4 regions of the Erwinia sp. 9145 genome follow, and region 3 is predicted to be linked to each of the others. Evidence: predicted binding sites of a transcription regulator. Region 3 holds the regulator's gene; each other region holds the start of a gene.
What was found. Region 3 encodes PurR, which represses purine synthesis genes. Its sites were predicted from a motif close to CANGCAAACGTTTGCNTG; they were not measured.
Positions count from the first base shown of each region.

Region 1: the regulator PurR is predicted to act here: its motif matches at 2,846-2,863, upstream of cvpA (colicin V production protein).
Region 2: the regulator PurR is predicted to act here: its motif matches at 2,706-2,723, upstream of pyrD (quinone-dependent dihydroorotate dehydrogenase).
Region 4: the regulator PurR is predicted to act here: its motif matches at 1,572-1,589, upstream of purE (5-(carboxyamino)imidazole ribonucleotide mutase).

Region 1 is NZ_JQNE01000001.1:2,574,793-2,579,005, forward strand. Features, by position in the region: gene FA91_RS12300 (UbiX family flavin prenyltransferase) at 86-655, opposite strand; gene purF (amidophosphoribosyltransferase) at 752-2,269, opposite strand; gene cvpA (colicin V production protein) at 2,306-2,791, opposite strand; gene dedD (cell division protein DedD) at 3,095-3,796, opposite strand; gene folC (bifunctional tetrahydrofolate synthase/dihydrofolate synthase) at 3,786-4,213, opposite strand, start outside.
Region 2 is NZ_JQNE01000001.1:1,375,966-1,380,178, reverse strand. Features, by position in the region: gene FA91_RS06780 (YcbX family protein) at 1-779, shown strand, start outside; gene FA91_RS06775 (cell division protein ZapC) at 783-1,325, opposite strand; gene pyrD (quinone-dependent dihydroorotate dehydrogenase) at 1,506-2,513, opposite strand; gene ssuE (NADPH-dependent FMN reductase) at 2,845-3,396, shown strand; gene ssuC (aliphatic sulfonate ABC transporter permease SsuC) at 3,412-4,203, shown strand; gene ssuB (aliphatic sulfonates ABC transporter ATP-binding protein) at 4,200-4,213, shown strand, end outside.
Region 3 is NZ_JQNE01000001.1:1,721,526-1,725,738, forward strand. Features, by position in the region: gene punC (purine nucleoside transporter PunC) at 1-433, opposite strand, end outside; gene punR (DNA-binding transcriptional activator PunR) at 546-1,460, shown strand; gene purR (HTH-type transcriptional repressor PurR) at 1,457-2,482, opposite strand; gene FA91_RS20990 (YnhF family membrane protein) at 2,766-2,855, shown strand; gene FA91_RS08465 (C40 family peptidase) at 2,899-3,714, opposite strand; gene FA91_RS08470 (Grx4 family monothiol glutaredoxin) at 4,031-4,213, shown strand, end outside.
Region 4 is NZ_JQNE01000001.1:894,227-898,439, forward strand. Features, by position in the region: gene purK (5-(carboxyamino)imidazole ribonucleotide synthase) at 1-962, opposite strand, end outside; gene purE (5-(carboxyamino)imidazole ribonucleotide mutase) at 959-1,468, opposite strand; gene lpxH (UDP-2,3-diacylglucosamine diphosphatase) at 1,624-2,349, opposite strand; gene ppiB (peptidylprolyl isomerase B) at 2,349-2,843, opposite strand; gene cysS (cysteine--tRNA ligase) at 3,065-4,213, shown strand, end outside.

The sequences.
Region 1 (4,213 bases), 850 kb from region 3:
AACTATGTTGCATTTTGGTGCACTGCATGCACGAAATGCGATTCAGCGCGCGATTACGCACTTTTTTAGTGCATAACGCTGAGCGTTATGCACCTTGCCAGCGCGTAAAAAGATCCTGATCCAGTTCAATATCAAACTGGTCAAACACGCGATTAACGGTCTGGTCGACAATGTCCATCACGTATTGCGGGCGATGATAAAAGGCGGGAACGGGCGGCATAATGATGGCACCCATTTCGGCGGCGGTGGTCATGATGCGCAGATGCCCCAAATGCAACGGCGTCTCGCGCACGCAAAGCACCAGACAGCGACGCTCTTTCAGCACCACGTCCGCCGCTCTGGTCAGCAGCCCGTCGCTGTAGCTGTGAACGATACCAGAGAGGGTTTTCATTGAGCAGGGCAAAATCGCCATGCCGTCGGTTTTAAACGAGCCAGAGGAGATGCTGGCGGCGATGTCGCGCACGTCATGTACCACATCGGCCATCGCCTGAACGTCACGCAGGGCGTAGTCGCTCTCCAGCGCCAGCGTCTGTCGCGCTGCCTGGCTCATCACCAGATGCGTTTCCACATCTTTAACCTGCTGCAACACCTGGAGCGCGCGAATGCCATAGATAACGCCGCTGGCGCCCGTGATACCAATGATGAGTCGTTTCATGCATTACCTGCGTATGTCGATCGTGAAATAGCCGCTGCGCCAAAAAAAAGGGCCGGAATCGCTTCCGGCCCATCATACCTGCTGCTGCGCAACTTATTAACCTTCGTTGTGCATTTCCAGGTTTTCCACCTCATTCTGACGCGCCATGGCTTTTGCGTCGTCGTTGCGCAGCGATTGTAAATACTCAAGGTAGCGCTGATCGACATCTTTGGTGACGTACACGCCGTTAAAAACGGAACACTCAAACTGTGCGATGTCCGGGTTTTCTTCGCGTACCGCTTCAATCAGGTCGTCGAGATCCTGGAAAATCAGCGCATCTGCACCGATAAGCTGGCGGATCTCTTCCACTTCACGGCCGTGGGCAATCAGCTCTGTCGCACTGGGCATATCAATGCCATAGACGTTCGGGAAGCGAATTTCCGGTGCGGCCGAGGCGAGATACACTTTTTTCGCACCCGCTTCGCGCGCCATTTCGATAATCTGCTCCGAGGTGGTGCCGCGTACGATAGAATCATCCACCAGCAGCACGTTTTTGTCGCGGAACTCGGCGCGGTTGGCGTTCAGCTTGCGGCGAACGGCGCTGCGGCGCTGATGCTGTCCCGGCATGATAAAGGTGCGGCCCACGTAGCGGTTCTTCACAAAGCCCTGACGATAAGGCTTGTCGAGAATACGCGCCATCTCCAGCGCGATATCGCAGGAGGTTTCCGGGATGGGGATCACCACATCAATGTCCAGATCCTCCCACTCGCGGGCGATTTTCTCACCCAGCTTGGTGCCCATACGCACGCGTGCGCTGTAGACGGAAATTTTGTCGAGGAACGAATCCGGGCGGGCAAAATAAACATATTCAAACAGGCACGGATTAAACTTCGGATTCTCCGCGCACTGACGGGTGAACAGCTGCCCTTTTTCCGTGATGTAGACCGCTTCGCCCGGCGCCACATCGCGCAGGAACTCAAAGCCAAGCGTATCCAGCGCCACGCTCTCAGAGGCCACCATATATTCGTTGCGACCGTCCTGCATGGCGCGCTTGCCGATCACCAGCGGGCGAATGCCGTTAGGATCGCGGAAGGCGACCAGGCCATGACCGATAATCATTGCCACACAGGCATAAGCGCCGCGTACGTGCTGATGAACAGCGGTGACGGCGGCAAAAATGTTTTCGGCTTCCAGCGGATAATGCTGCGCGCGATCCAGTTCCTGAGCAAAAATATTGAGCAGGATCTCGGAATCAGAGGTGGTGTTAACGTGACGGCGGCCGCTTTCGAAAAGCTGCTTACGCAGCTCGTGCGCGTTAGTCAGATTGCCATTGTGCGCAAGGGTAATGCCGTAGGGCGAGTTGACATAGAAGGGCTGCGCTTCTGATGCACTGGAACTGCCGGCGGTGGGATAACGAACGTGGCCGATACCCATGTTGCCCTGCAAACGCTGCATATGGCGGGCTTCAAATACATCGCTGACCAGACCGTTCGCTTTACGCAGACGGAAGCACTTTAATGCATCAATGGTAACGATGCCTGCGGCATCCTGCCCACGGTGCTGTAGCACCGTTAACGCGTCATAAATCGACTGGTTGACCGGCATAAAACCGGCGATCCCGACAATACCGCACATGTGGTCATTTCCTCATAAGCCGCAACCCCGGCTCAATTACCGGGGTAAAAAACTCGACGTACTTTTCAGATAGTCGAAAAACCACCTGATGACGTAACTGAACTGGGGAACTAACTGCGACTGCTGCCAGTCCGCGCTTTTCGAGAAGCCGGTGAACGTATCAAGAAAGAACAGCATCGCTGACACGATCAGCACGCCGCGAAGCGCGCCGAAACAGACACCGAGCACTCTGTCCGTTCCCGACAGGCCGGTTTTCTCAACCAGCGAACCGATAACGTAGTTGACGATAGCGCCAACCAACAGGGTAGCGATGAAAAGCACCCCGATGGCAATGCCGTTTCGAACCAGTTCGTCTTCAAAGCCGGTAAACCAGACGGCAAGGAAAGAGTAGTAATGGCTGGCGACAAAAAATGCACAACCCCAGGTCACGAGCGACAAAGCCTCCCGAACAAACCCGCGGATCAGGCTGACCAGTGCCGAAAAACTAATAACACCAATAATGACGTAATCTATCCAGACCATGAACTCTTCCAGCGCAGATGCCCCGCATCCAGTTCGGGGCGAATTCTAACAGAAAAAGAAAACGTTTGCGTACGGTTTTCCTCAGCCATATTGATTAAACGGGCGCGCGTAAAAAAACGGCATTTTTACAGCGAAACGGCGCCTGAAATCAGGCAATCGGCACCGGCGGCCAATCGCCTGATTTGCGTCGATTAATTTACTTCCTGCGCCGCCTGAAGGCGCAAGAGCCGCCATGAATTCTCATTGACGCCCAAGGCACAGCCTCTCACAACGAAAGGCAGAAACGCGGGCTGCGCGTCTTTGTCAACGTGCACTGTAGGGTTTCACCACGCCGCTCAATCCGGAGATCCCCTGAAGCTGACCGACCGCCGCCTGCATTTTCGCTTTAGAGGCGTCCGGCCCGACGTAAATGCGGGTGATCTGCCCCTGTACTGGCGAAGACGGTACGGTAAAGGCGCGGTAACCAGACAGGCGCAGTTTCGCAACTATCTCATTCACCTTGCTGGCGTTTTTCAGCGCGCCGAGCTGAACGACGTAGGCCTGGCCGGACGGCGCGCTCTCCTGGGGCGCAACCTCTGGCGGCGGCGTTTGCGGTTGAGCCTTCTCAACCGGCTTCGGCGGCGTTTTCTCCACCGGCTTCGGCTGTGGTTTCGGCTTCTCAACCGGCACAGGTTTTGGCTGTTGGACCGGCGGCGGCGCCACAACCGTCGGCGGACTGTCGGTCTGCGGTGCGGTTGAGCCGCTCTCCGCCTGCGACCTGTTTTCGCCGTTGTTGCCGCTCACTGCCGATCCTGCACCTTCCGGCGGTTGCGCAGGCAGCGCCTGGGTTACCGGCGGCGCCATGTCGGTTTCCTGCTGGTCGCCCGGTTTCGGCACCAGCGGAATGGCCGCAAACTCTTCTTTATAGTGCTTTTTCTTTCCGTCCAACAATCCCGGCAGGATGATGACGCCCAGCGCCACGATGATCACCGTGCCGACTAAACGGTTCTGAAACTTACTTGCCACTGCCCTTCTCCGTTTCCAGCACTTCCATTACCTGCGCCACGGTGTGGAAAGAACCACACACCAGCACAATATCCTGTTCTGCGGCCTGTTCACGCGCCTGTTCAAACGCGGCGGCGACGCTCGGGAAAACCCGTCCGGCTGGCAGATGCGCGATAAGCTGTTCTGCCGTTGCGCCGCGCGGCCCTTCCAGCGGCGCGCAGAACCATTCATCCACCACCGGCGTCAGACAGGCCAGCGTACCGGCGATATCTTTATCGTGCAGCATGCCTGCCACCGCCAGCACTCTGCCGGCGTTCTGCAACGTGCGCAAACGATCGGCAAGGTAAGCCGCCGCATGCGGGTTGTGCGCGACGTCGAGGATCACCTTCGGCGCCTGCTGAACCGTCTGAAACCGTCCCGGCAGCATCGCTTTGTTAA
Region 2 (4,213 bases), 350 kb from region 3:
TCTTTCCGCGACCGGTGCAGCTGCGTTGGGTCGGCCAACAGATGAGCCGTCGCGTGAAGCGCTTCGAGCAGGTGCCGTTAGGCTTTGCCGACGGCTTTCCCTTTCTGCTGATCAATGAGGCCTCGCTCAACGATCTTCGCCAGCGCTGCCCGGCGGGTATCCGCCTGGAGCAGTTCCGCCCCAATCTGGTGGTCACCGGCACCGGCGCCTGGGCTGAGGACGCCTGGTCAACCCTGCGCATCGGCAACATTATTTTTGATGTGCCGAAACCCTGTAGCCGTTGCGTCTTCACCACCGTCAGTCCCGAGGGCGGCAAAAAGCACCCGTCCGGCGAGCCGCTGACGACCTTACAAAAATTTCGAACCGCCGCTGATGACAGCGGCGATATCGATTTTGGCCTGAATTTAATCGCCAGAAGCAGTGGCATACTGCGCGTGGGTGATGAACTGGAGGTGCTGGCGAATAAACCGCCGCGCCCGTATGGCGCAGGAAAGGTGAGCGAAACGCTGGAGGTCGTCCACAGCGCCTCGCAAAAGCTCACCATCAACTGGCAGGGAAACACCTTTACCGGCAATAATCAGCAGATATTGCTGGAGCAACTGGAGATGCAGGGTTACCGCATTCCTTACTCGTGTCGTGCGGGCATCTGCGGTAGCTGCAAAATCACGCTGGTATCGGGAGAGGTGCGGCCCCTGAAGAAAGAGGCTATTGGCGCCGACGGTCGCGTTTTGAGCTGCAGCTGCATTCCCGCCGGCGACGTTGTTTTACGTGGGAAGTAGGACTCAGACCGCGCTGGCCAGCAGCAGATGCTGCTCATCCGCCCTGGGTTGCAGCCTGTCGTTCATGATTTTGATCGCGTCGCCAAGCACCATGCTGCGGCCAGCCAGCGTTAGCTGCGGCTGAGCCAGCACGCACAGCGCGGCGCTCTCGCCGGCCTCCGCCACCATCATTACTGCCTGTTCGCCCGTTTCGCACAGCGTCACGCAAACCAGCTCGCCCTCTTTGGGTGAGAGATAATCGCGACAGGTAGTAAAGTGCCAGCTCTTAGGCATCAGCGGTTTGAGGAAGCGGCTGGCGACCAGCGCATTCAGCACCAGTTCGATACGCTGGCTGTCGTCAAGCGTGCAGCGGCGGCAGTGTTCGGCGAAGCTATAAAACAGCGCCGCTTCATCAACGCAGAAGGCGGTTTCGCTGAAAGCATCAGGGGTTAACATCTTACGGGGAAAGCGGGAGCGGAACAGCATCCCATCAGCCAGATCCAGCATCATGCGATCGTGTTCCGCATCGAAAAACCAGCGCCAGCTGTCGTCGGGTTTTATTTTCATGATGTGTCCTGTTGTCATACTTGTTTACATTCCGGTCGCAAACTTCAATTTTTGTAAATTCAGGCGAAGCCGTAATGACAGAGAATGCGCCTGTAAATCTGAATATTGCGAAAACATCCCAAAATATAAACGAGCCAGCGGGGAAAATAAACCCCCTGGCCTGGTTTAAACCAATATTCTTCAAAGATGGGTCACAATTTGTTTTATCAACGGCGGCCCTTTATAAATAAACCCGGAATATATTTGAATCAGCGATGCGCCTGCCGCCATTTTTTCTCTGGCAGAGATCAAAGAATCAATTCCGCCAACGCCAATTATTGGCAGTCGGCCCTGCAACTCGTCGGCCAGACGGCGAATGATTGCCGTGCTGGAAAGCTGTAGCGGGCGTCCACTTAACCCTCCCGCCTCGTCTGCATATTTCAATCCGCTGACCAGCGATCGGTCGAGCGTGGTATTGGTGGCAATCACGCCATCAATATTATGTCGAACAAGGCTGTCTGCAATTTGGATCAGTTCTTCTTCAGAAAGGTCCGGCGCTATTTTCACCGCAACGGGAACATATTTGTGATGGATCGTTTCAAGATCTTTCTGTTTTTGTTTAACCGCCCTTAACAATTCATCTAACGCATCACCATACTGTAAAGTGCGTAATCCTGGCGTATTGGGCGACGAAATATTGATAGCGATATAACCGGTATGACGGTAGATTTTTTCCATACAGATTAAATAATCTTCGGCGCCCTGCTCAACCGGCGTATCTTTATTTTTACCGATATTGATGCCGAGGACGCCATCGAAGCGGGCTTTTTTAACGTTTTCAACCAGCCTGTCGACGCCGTGGTTATTAAATCCCATCCGGTTAATGATCCCCTCCGCTTCCAGCACGCGAAACATTCTGGGTTTATCATTTCCCGGCTGGGGCCGCGGCGTGACCGTGCCAATTTCAACAGAACCAAATCCCATTGCGCCAAAGGCATCAATGCATTCGCCGTTTTTATCCAGGCCAGCCGCGAGGCCAAGCGGATTTTTAAACGTCAGCCCCATGCAGTTTACCGGACGTAAAGGAAGAGACTGGCGAACCAGCTGTATCAGCGGCGTACCGGAAACGCGCTGCAACTGACGCAGCGTAAGTTCGTGCGCGCGCTCGGCATCAAGTTGGAAAAGTGCCTGACGAACCAGGTGATACATGAATGCTCCTGAAGCCCGACTGTGCGGGAAAGTAAGATGAAAACGCGCGTCGGTCGACCCCCGACAAACGCCGTGCGAGCGCGTATCGGCTATTCCAGTCTGGCGGTGTGGTGTCAGGATTGGCGCAGAAACGCGACGGGTGCGGCACAAAATGGTAAAGCGCTTTAGCTGCAATGTAAACGATTGCACGCGCGCGCAAACGTTTTCTTATTCGTAAAGCAGCTTATCAATACCGGATAAATCATTTAAGGCTCTTTATGGGCTCTGTCAGGATAACCCTCTCTGTTACACGATCTGTTGAATAATTAACATCCGGTTAAAAGGAGAGATTATGCGCGTTATTACCCTGGCGGGAAGCCCTCGCTATCCATCACGTTCAACGGCCCTGCTCACGCTTTGTCAGCATCGGCTGGAACAGCGCGGCGTCGAGGTTATTCCGTGGAATCTGCATAATTTCCATCCTGAAGATCTGATTTGCGCCCGATTCGATTCGCCTGCCCTGCTGGCGCTCAATGAGGATCTGGAAAAAGCGGACGGCGTGATTGTGGCGACGCCTATCTATAAAGCCTCTTTTTCCGGCGCGCTGAAAACCCTGCTCGACCTGCTGCCGGAACGTGCGCTGGAGCATAAGGTGGTGCTGCCGCTGGCGACCGGCGGCACCATCGCGCATATGCTCTCCGTGGATTATGCGCTGAAACCGGTGCTGAACGCCCTGAAAGCGCAGGAAGTGCTGCATGGCGTCTTTGCCGATGACAGCCAGGTGACGCATTACGATCGCCAGCCGGTGCTCTCGCCGGTGCTGGACGCGCGCCTCAATGAATCACTGGACACCTTCTGGCAGGCGCTGGCGCGTCGGCATCAGCCGCTGGCGCTGGCGGTTTAAAGGGGAAAGCACGCTATGAACAGATCGCTTCAACGCATTACTCAGCCCCTGATCCCGTGGGCATTGCCAATTCTGCTGGTGGTTGTGTGGCAAATCGCGTCGCAAACGGGCTGGCTCTCTACGCGCATTCTGCCCTCGCCCGAGGCCATTGTGCTGACGTTCTGGCGTCTCTCCGCCAGCGGCGAGCTCTGGCAGCATCTGGCGATCAGCGGCTGGCGCGCCGCCATCGGTTTCTGCATCGGCGGCTCGATTGGTCTGACGCTGGGCCTGATCACCGGCATGTCGCGTCTCGGCGAGCGGCTGCTCGATACCTCGGTGCAGATGCTGCGTAACGTTCCGCATCTCGCGCTGATCCCGCTGGTGATCCTCTGGTTCGGCATTGACGAATCGGCAAAAATTTTCCTGGTGGCGCTCGGCACGCTCTTTCCCATCTATCTGAATACCTATCACGGCATTCGCAATGTCGATCGCGGACTGGTGGAGATGGCGCGCAGCTATGGCCTGTCTGGCTGGAGCCTGTTTATTCAGGTGGTGTTACCGGGCGCGCTGCCTTCTATTATGGTTGGCGTACGCTTCGGGCTGGGCCTGATGTGGCTGACGCTGATTGTGGCGGAAACCATTTCTGCCAATTCCGGCATTGGCTATCTGGCGATGAACGCGCGCGAATTTTTACAAACAGACGTGGTGGTGGTGGCCATTATTTTGTATGCCCTGCTCGGGAAACTGGCCGACGTCAGCGCGCTGCTGCTTGAGCGGATCTGGCTGCGCTGGCATCCGGCTTATCAATTGAAGGAGGAAAACGCATGAGCGCACTTGC
Region 3 (4,213 bases):
CCAGCGCGGGCGAAAGCGCCACCAGCGGCATAATGGTGGCAAACACTTTGTTTGCCTGGGTGGCAGAATAACGGTCAATAACCAGCGCCTGCCAGGTCACGGCGGCTGCGCAGATGCCCACGGCCTGAAGAAAACGCAGCCCCAACAGCGCCCATGCGGAATTCGCCCACCACATCATCGTGCAGCTCAGCGCAAAAATTCCCAGCCCCATCAGTAATACCGGACGTCGCCCGATGCGGTCTGAAAGCGGCCCCCAGATAAGTTGGGCGCTGGCAAAGCCTGCCAGAAACAGGCTCAGGCTGGCGCCGATCACGCCGGGTTGTGTGTGCAGATCCTGCTGCATGTCAGCAAAGGCGGGCAGGTACATATCAGTGGCGAGAAAGCCCACCACGCTTAAAAGCGCGAGGTAAAGGGTAAATCCGGGTGAAGGCATTTTATGCTCTTTATGGCAGATGAATGAAATGGCGCAAAGTGTAAACGCGTGCCACGCGCGCTGTGAAACGCTAATATTTGCATATTGCGTTCAAAAAATTTGCAGGCAGATTATGTGGTCAGAATATTCACTTGAAGTCATTGATGCTGTCGCCAGAAACGGCAGCTTCAGCGCGGCGGCAGCGGAGCTACATCGTGTGCCTTCTGCGGTCAGCTATACTGTTCGTCAGCTTGAAGAGTGGCTGGCTGTGCCGCTGTTTGAGCGCCGCCATCGCGACGTGGTGCTTACCGAGGCGGGAAAGGTTTTCATTCTGGAAGGTCGCACTGTTATCAAAAAAATGCTCGCAACGCGTCGTCAGTGTCAGCAGGTGGCGAACGGCTGGCGAGGCCAGATCAATATCGCCGTTGACCGCATCGTGCGGCCGCAGCGAACGCGACAAATGGTAGTGGATTTTTACCGCCACTTTCCTGATATCGAACTGCATCTGACCGCCGAGGTCTTCAACGGCGTCTGGGACGCGCTGGCGGACGGCAGGGTGGATATTGCCATCGGCGCGACGCAGGCGATTCCGGTCGGAGGACGTTACGCCTTCCGTGACATGGGCGCGCTGAACTGGCGTTGTGTGGTACAGGCCCGTCATCCGCTGGCGCAGTGTACAAAAGACATTGATGACGAGACGGTGCGGGAGTGGCCTTCGCTGGTGCTGGAGGATACGTCGCGTTCTCTGCCGAAGCGCACCACCTGGACACTGGATAATCAGCGTCGGCTGGTGGTGCCAGACTGGGAAAGCGCTGCTGATTGCCTGCTGGCGGGGCTGTGCGTCGGCATGGTGCCGGGGCATTTTGCACGCCCGTTGCTGCAAAGCGGCGCGCTACGTGAGTTGACGCTTGGCGCGCCGTTCCCTGACAGCCCCTGCTGCGTAAGCTGGTCGCGGGCGGCGGACGACTCGCCGGCAATGCGCTGGCTGCTGGATTATCTGGGCGATACCGATACGCTGAACCATGAATGGCTCAGCGAAAAACATTAGCGTCGATAGTCAAGGAACGGCCCGTCAGCGACCGAGCGGCGCTCAATCAGAGTGGGATGCACCTCAATGGTTTGCGGATCTTCGCGCTTGCTGGTGATCCTGTCCAGCAGCATCTCGAATGCGGTTTCGCCCAACTGTTGTTTAGGCTGGTGAACCGTGGTCAGCGCCGGGGTGAAGTAGCGGGCATTGCGCACATTATCATACCCGATCACCGATATGTCTTGCGGCACGCGCAGCCCCATTTCATCGGCCGCGCAAATTGCGCCCATCGCCATGACGTCGCCCCCGCAAAATACGGCGGTGGGGCGCTGCTTCTGCGACAGGATCTGCTGCATGGCGCGGTAGCCAGATTCCGGCTCAAAGTCGCCCTGCACCAGCCACTCGTTGCGTAGCGTGATGCCCGCTTCAGAAAGCGCCTTCAGAAATCCCGCATGGCGACCGCCGCCGGTATTGCGCTCCATCTGGCCGGGGATCACGCCGATATCGCGATGGCCGCGTTCAATCAGATAGCGTCCCACCAGGTAGCCGCCTTCGAAAGCATTATCCAGCACCGTATCGGTAAAATCGCCGCGCGATTCGCCCCAGTCCATCACCACCATCGGAATGTTGCGGCTGTTTTCCAGCAGTTCGATCAGCGCATCGGGATATTCAGAACACATCACCAGCAGCCCGTCGACGCGCTTTTGCGCCATCATCGACAGATACGCCTCCTGCTTTTGCAGATCGTTATGGGCGTTACCCAAAATCAGCGTGTAGCCTTTGGCAAAGCAGCTGTTTTCAATGGCTTCAATAATCTCAGCGAAATAGGGCGCTTCGCTTGAGGTGGCCAGCAGCCCGATGGTTCGGGTGTGATTGACTTTAAGACTGCGGGCAACCGCACTGGGTGAATAGTGAAGTTCTTTGATGGCGGCCCATACCGCGTCCCGCGTATTTTCAGCGACGAAGCGGGTTTTATTGATAACGTGTGAAACGGTAGTGGTGGACACCCCGGCACGCCTGGCCACATCTTTAATGGTTGCCATGAAATAATGACTCCTGCACTTATCGCAACTTATTGATAAGTCATTTGTTAAACGATTGCGTAAAGCGAAATTTCCCCGCCGCCTCTGAGACTGTGCTGCGTGCATGTCGGTGACGTCAGGAAGGAATAAGCGTTGGTGTTTGCGCAACGGCACAGCATTTTATTACGGGTTGCGCAACGAGGCCCGGATTCTAACAAGCTCTGCCAAAGAAAACGAGATTTTTACCGCCAGATATGGGAAAATTGATACCGGTACAACTATCAGGGTTATTAAGAGGGTGTAAATGGATACCGATCTGAAGTTCTCGCTGTTGACGACCTGCGCTGCGCTGTTGATGATTATCGCATTCAGCTTTACCGCCGTGATGCACTAAAAAAAAGGCCGATTAAGATCGGCCTTTTTTATTCTTTTTACACTCAGCGAATGGTTTTGGGCGTCATCACACGGCGCGCGCCAACATAATGACCCTGCCAGTAATCATCCGACAGCGCGCTTATCTGAATATCTTTTCCGGTACGCGGAGACTGAATAAATTTACCGCCGCCAAGGTACACGCCCACATGATCGGCCGTGCCGCGCCCGTTTATGCGGAAAAAGACCAGGTCGCCTTTTTCCAGCTCACCGCGGTCAATCTGCGCCGCGTCGCGCAAATGGTACATCTCGTTGGCGGTGCGCGGGATCTTAAACTTTACCAGGTCTTTGTAGGCATACCAGACCAGTCCGCTACAGTCGAAGCCGGTCTCAGGTGAGGTGCCGCCCCACTGGTAAGGTTTACCCAACTGGCCCATCAGCTTGTTCATCGCTGTTTCACGCGCTTTCTGATAGCGCGCGCGGTGCGCTTTGCTGAGTTTGAGCGGTGAGGAGGTTGCGTTATCGGTAAGCGCTTCACGCTCTTTCAGCGTTTTAATCCCCTGGCGACCGTAGCGTTTTTTTGAAGCATTGTTTTTTGCTGCCGCGAGGATTTGGGATTTGGTGACCTTGTGCGAGGCTGCCAGCTTTTTGTTAAGTTTGGCTTTTGCAGAAGAGGCAGTGCGGGGTTTGCGGGCGACGTCTTTTACTTTTTTCGTTGTTGTACTCTTCACCGTTTTGCGCTTGCGGCGATCGTCATCGCGTTCATTTTTGGCATTCGCCTTTTGGTGTTTTGCATTAACAGGCGTGCCGGGCGATGCGTGCGCCACAGTGACGAAAAGCTGAACAAAAGCCAGCATGATTATCGTGATAAATAGACGCATCGTTACCATTAACAGTTCGTGCTTTCGCCAGCGGCAAAAGCAGGGCAATAAGATTTATCTGCCTGTTGAGCAGACGGGCCAGGCAATTCTAATCTAACTTTTTGCCAAAAGGTAAGGTCTTTTTTGTTTCAATGACTCAGCGCAAGAAACCGTTGGCAAAAAAGCATGTGTTTTATTCAACCTGCCGTGAAAGCAATGACCCTACGAGCAAGGTAACGCGTCAGGAGAAATAACCCTGCTGAAAATGTCGTTTTCATCACGACGGCAGAGCCGCTACAATAAAAAGACACGACGTATCCGTTTGAGGAAGGCATTTATGAGCACTGTTGAAAAAATTGAGCGCCAAATCGCAGAAAACCCGATTCTGCTGTATATGAAAGGCTCCCCGAAGCTGCCAAGCTGCGGTTTCTCGGCCCAGGCCGTCCAGGCGCTTTCCGCCTGCGGTGAACGCTTTGCCTATGTCGATATTCTGCAAAATCCTGAAGTACGCGCTGAACTG
Region 4 (4,213 bases), 830 kb from region 3:
CAAAGATTCAGGTGACCGACCTTACGTCCGGGGCGAACTTCTTTTTCATACCAGTGAAGGTTGACCAGCGGTTGTGCCAGCCACTGCAAATTCACCGCCGTGCCGATTAAGTTGATCATCACCGCAGGGGAACTCACTACAGGTTTGGGCATCGGCAGATCAAGGATGGCACGCAGGTGCAGTTCAAACTGGCTAATCGACGCGCCATTTTGCGTCCAGTGTCCACTATTGTGTACGCGCGGCGCCAGTTCATTGATCAGCAATCCTTCCGGGACGATGAAACACTCCATCGCCATCACGCCAACGTAATTAAGCTCATGCATAATGGCTGACAGCATCTTTTCGGCCTGACGCTGACGTGCGCTGTCCGGCTCCGGCAACGCTACGCTGGTACGCAGGATGCCATCCTGGTGCAGGTTATGCGTCAGCGGATAGAAGACGGTACGGCCGTCATGCGCGCGTGCGCCAACCAGCGAAACCTCACCAGAGAAATGAATTCCCTGTTCAACGATACATTCGCCGTAGCAGTCGGCGGGAAGCGTTTCGGTTTCATTGACGTGCAGACGCCACTGGCCCCGGCCGTCGTAGCCGCCGGTGCGGCGTTTAACGATAGCCAGCTCACCGAGGGAGGCGAAAACCTGCGGCCACTGGCTCGTATTTTCCAGCAATTGCCACGGCGCGGTGGCGAGACCCAGCCGATCGAGAAGCTGCTTCTGCGTCAGGCGATCGGCGAGAAGAGGAAAAATATCGCGATTAACGAAGGCAGAGTGGCTCGCCAGCTCGCGCGTCAGAGCGGTTTCGGGCCAGCGCTCGATCTCCGCTGTTATCACGCTTTGTTGGATCGGCAGCGCCTGCGGCTCGGCATCCAGCCCGACAGGGTAAACGGCGATGCCCAGCGGCTCGCCCGCCTGACGCAGCATGCGCCCCAGTTGACCGTTACCTAATACGCAAACCGGCTTCATGCTTCCTCCTGCGGATTCGGATTATTCAGCACGTCATCAGTTTGCGCCTGTCGCCAGCCTGCCAGGCGTGACGCCAGCTCGGTATCGTGCAGTGCCAGAATCTGGGCGGCCAGCAGTGCCGCATTGGCCGCGCCCGCTTTGCCTATCGCCAGCGTGCCGACGGGGATGCCGCGCGGCATCTGGACGATCGAGTAAAGGCTGTCAACGCCGCTGAGCGCCGCGCTCTGCACCGGAACGCCAAGCACCGGCACCAGCGTTTTTGCCGCCAGCATGCCCGGCAAATGTGCCGCGCCGCCCGCACCGGCGATAATCACCTGAAAACCGTTTTTTTCGGCATCCTCAGCGAAGGTGAAGAGCTTGTCCGGCGTGCGGTGTGCGGAAACCACCTCGCAGTGAAAAGGCACGGCCAGGCTGCTGAGGATTTCCGCGGCGAATTGCATGGTTGCCCAGTCACTTTTGGAACCCATAACGATAGCAATTCGGGCCGGGGCGGCAGTAGATGACATGCGGATCTGACTCCTGTGATTACAAAAACGTTGTCGGAACATCCTTTTTAATAAAAATGGATGTCGGCCAGGAAGGGCAAAGAGAATAGCATGACCAGGCAGCAAGGAAAACGGTTGCGCAGCGGTAATTACGGCAAAAAAGCGTGTTTATATCGTCAGAAGGGAAAGGTGATGAGCGTCGCTCCGGTGGCGTCAAGGCGGATCATTGAGCCTTCCTCATGCCATGCGCCAAGCACCAGCCGCTCGGCGCGCTGGCCGTCGAGATTGCATTGATGAACCGCAGGACGATGCGTATGACCGTGGATCAAACAGTGAACGCGCTGACGCGACATGGCCTGGTACACCGCGTGATCGTTAACGTCCATAATCGTCAGCGATTTGCCGCTGTTCGCCTGCCTGCTGTCCGCACGCATACGCGCGGCAATCTTCTGGCGAAGTGAGAGGGGCAGGGCGAGAAACAGTTTTTGCAGCCAGCGCTGATGAACGCGACGGCGAAACTGCTGATAGGCTTCATCATCGGTACAGAGCGTGTCGCCGTGCATAATCAACACGCGGTGGCCATACAGCTCCAGCACCTGCTCTTCCGGCAGCAGCGTCATGCCTGCGGCAGCGGCAAAGCGATTGCCGAGGAGAAAATCGCGGTTACCATGAATGAAATAGCAGGGAACGCCATGCTGGTGCAGATCGTTCAGAGCGGCAGCAACCTGCGCATGAAGCGGGGTGGGATCGTCGTCGCCAATCCACGCTTCGAACAGATCGCCGAGAATATAAAGTGCATCGGCGTGCAGGGCATCACGGCGCAAAAAAGCAAGAAAACCGGCTGTGATTGCCGGTTCAGTTGTACTCAGATGCAGGTCCGCGATGAACAGCGTGTGGGGCATTATTCGCTGACGGTCACTTTCTGAATGATAACGTCTTCTTTTGGCACGTCCTGATGCATACCGCTGCGGCCGGTAGAAACGGCTTTGATTTTCTCAACCACGTCCATGCCTTCGACCACTTCAGCGAACACGCAGTAGCCCCAGCCTTGCAGGCTTTCGTCACGGAAGTTCAGAAAATCATTATCCGCAACGTTAATAAAGAACTGCGCGGTCGCCGAGTGAGGAGCCTGGGTGCGGGCCATCGCCAGCGTGCCTTTGGTGTTTTTCAGACCGTTATTCGCTTCGTTACGAATCTCTTCTTTCGTTGCTTTCTGATTCATGCCGGGTTCGAAACCGCCGCCCTGAACCATAAAACCGTTGATCACACGGTGAAAAATGGTGTTGTCGTAGAAGCCTTCACGGCAGTAATCCAGGAAATTTTTAACGGTTGCTGGCGCTTTGTCGTCAAAGGTTTTAATGACGATATCGCCATGATTAGTCTGGAAAGTGACCATGTTCTCATCCTGTAAAGGTTGAAATGTTTATCGGTAAGCTGGCGTCGGGAGTCCACCGCTTTTAACAAGCCGCTTTTATATCACAAATTCTGATGACGAGTTAGTCCTGGCGCATAAACGACCACCGCGCCGGCCTTGCTTTGCGTGGCGCTTACGTTAAGAATACGGCAGAATAAAGGCTTATGGCCGTATCCCGCACACGTATAAAACGGAATGTCTCAATGCTTAAGATTTTCAACACCCTGAGTCGTCAAAAAGAGGAATTTAAACCTATTCATGCTGGTGAAATCGGCATGTACGTGTGCGGCATCACCGTTTATGACCTCTGTCACATTGGTCACGGCAGAACCTTCGTTGCTTTTGATGTCGTTGCGCGCTATCTGCGTTATCGCGGCTATACGCTGAAATATGTCCGCAATATTACCGATATTGACGACAAAATAATTAAACGCGCGCATGAAAACGGTGAGTCTATTGAGGCGCTGACCCAGCGTACCATCGCCGACATGCATGCTGACTTTGCCGCGCTGAACATTTTGCCTCCGGATCGGGAGCCGCGCGCGACGCATCATATTCCCGAAATTATTGAAATCGTCGAAAAACTCATTTCACGCCATCATGCTTATGTTGCCAGCAACGGCGACGTGATGTTTGCTGTCGACAGCGATCCCGAATACGGCAAGCTGTCGCGACAGGATCTTGAGCAGCTTCAGGCTGGCGCGCGCGTGGACGTGGTGGAAAACGTCAAGCGCAACCCGATGGATTTTGTGCTGTGGAAAATGTCAAAAGAGGGCGAGCCAGGCTGGCCGTCGCCGTGGGGCGTAGGGCGTCCTGGCTGGCATATTGAGTGTTCGGCCATGAACTGCAAGCAGTTGGGTGAGCACTTCGATATTCATGGCGGCGGTTCTGACCTGATGTTTCCGCATCATGAAAATGAGATCGCCCAGTCCAGCTGCGCGCACGACGGCCCGTACGTCAACTACTGGATGCACTCTGGTATGGTGATGATCGATCGGGAAAAGATGTCTAAATCGCTGAATAACTTTTTCACCGTTCGCGACGTGCTGGCGCATTACGATGCGGAAACGGTGCGCTATTTTCTGATGTCAGGTCACTATCGCAGCCAGTTGAATTACGGCGAAGACAACCTGAAGCAGGCGCGCGCCGCGCTGGAGCGCCTCTATATCGCTATCCGCAACACCGACGCTACCGCAGAGGCATCGGGGTTTGAGGCGTTTGAGACGCGTTTTTGCGAGGCGATGGACGACGATTTCAACACGCCTGAAGCCTATTCTGTGCTGTTTGATATGGCGCGGGAAATCAACCGCCTGAAGGCTGACGATATGACGGTGGCCAACGCGCTGGCGGCG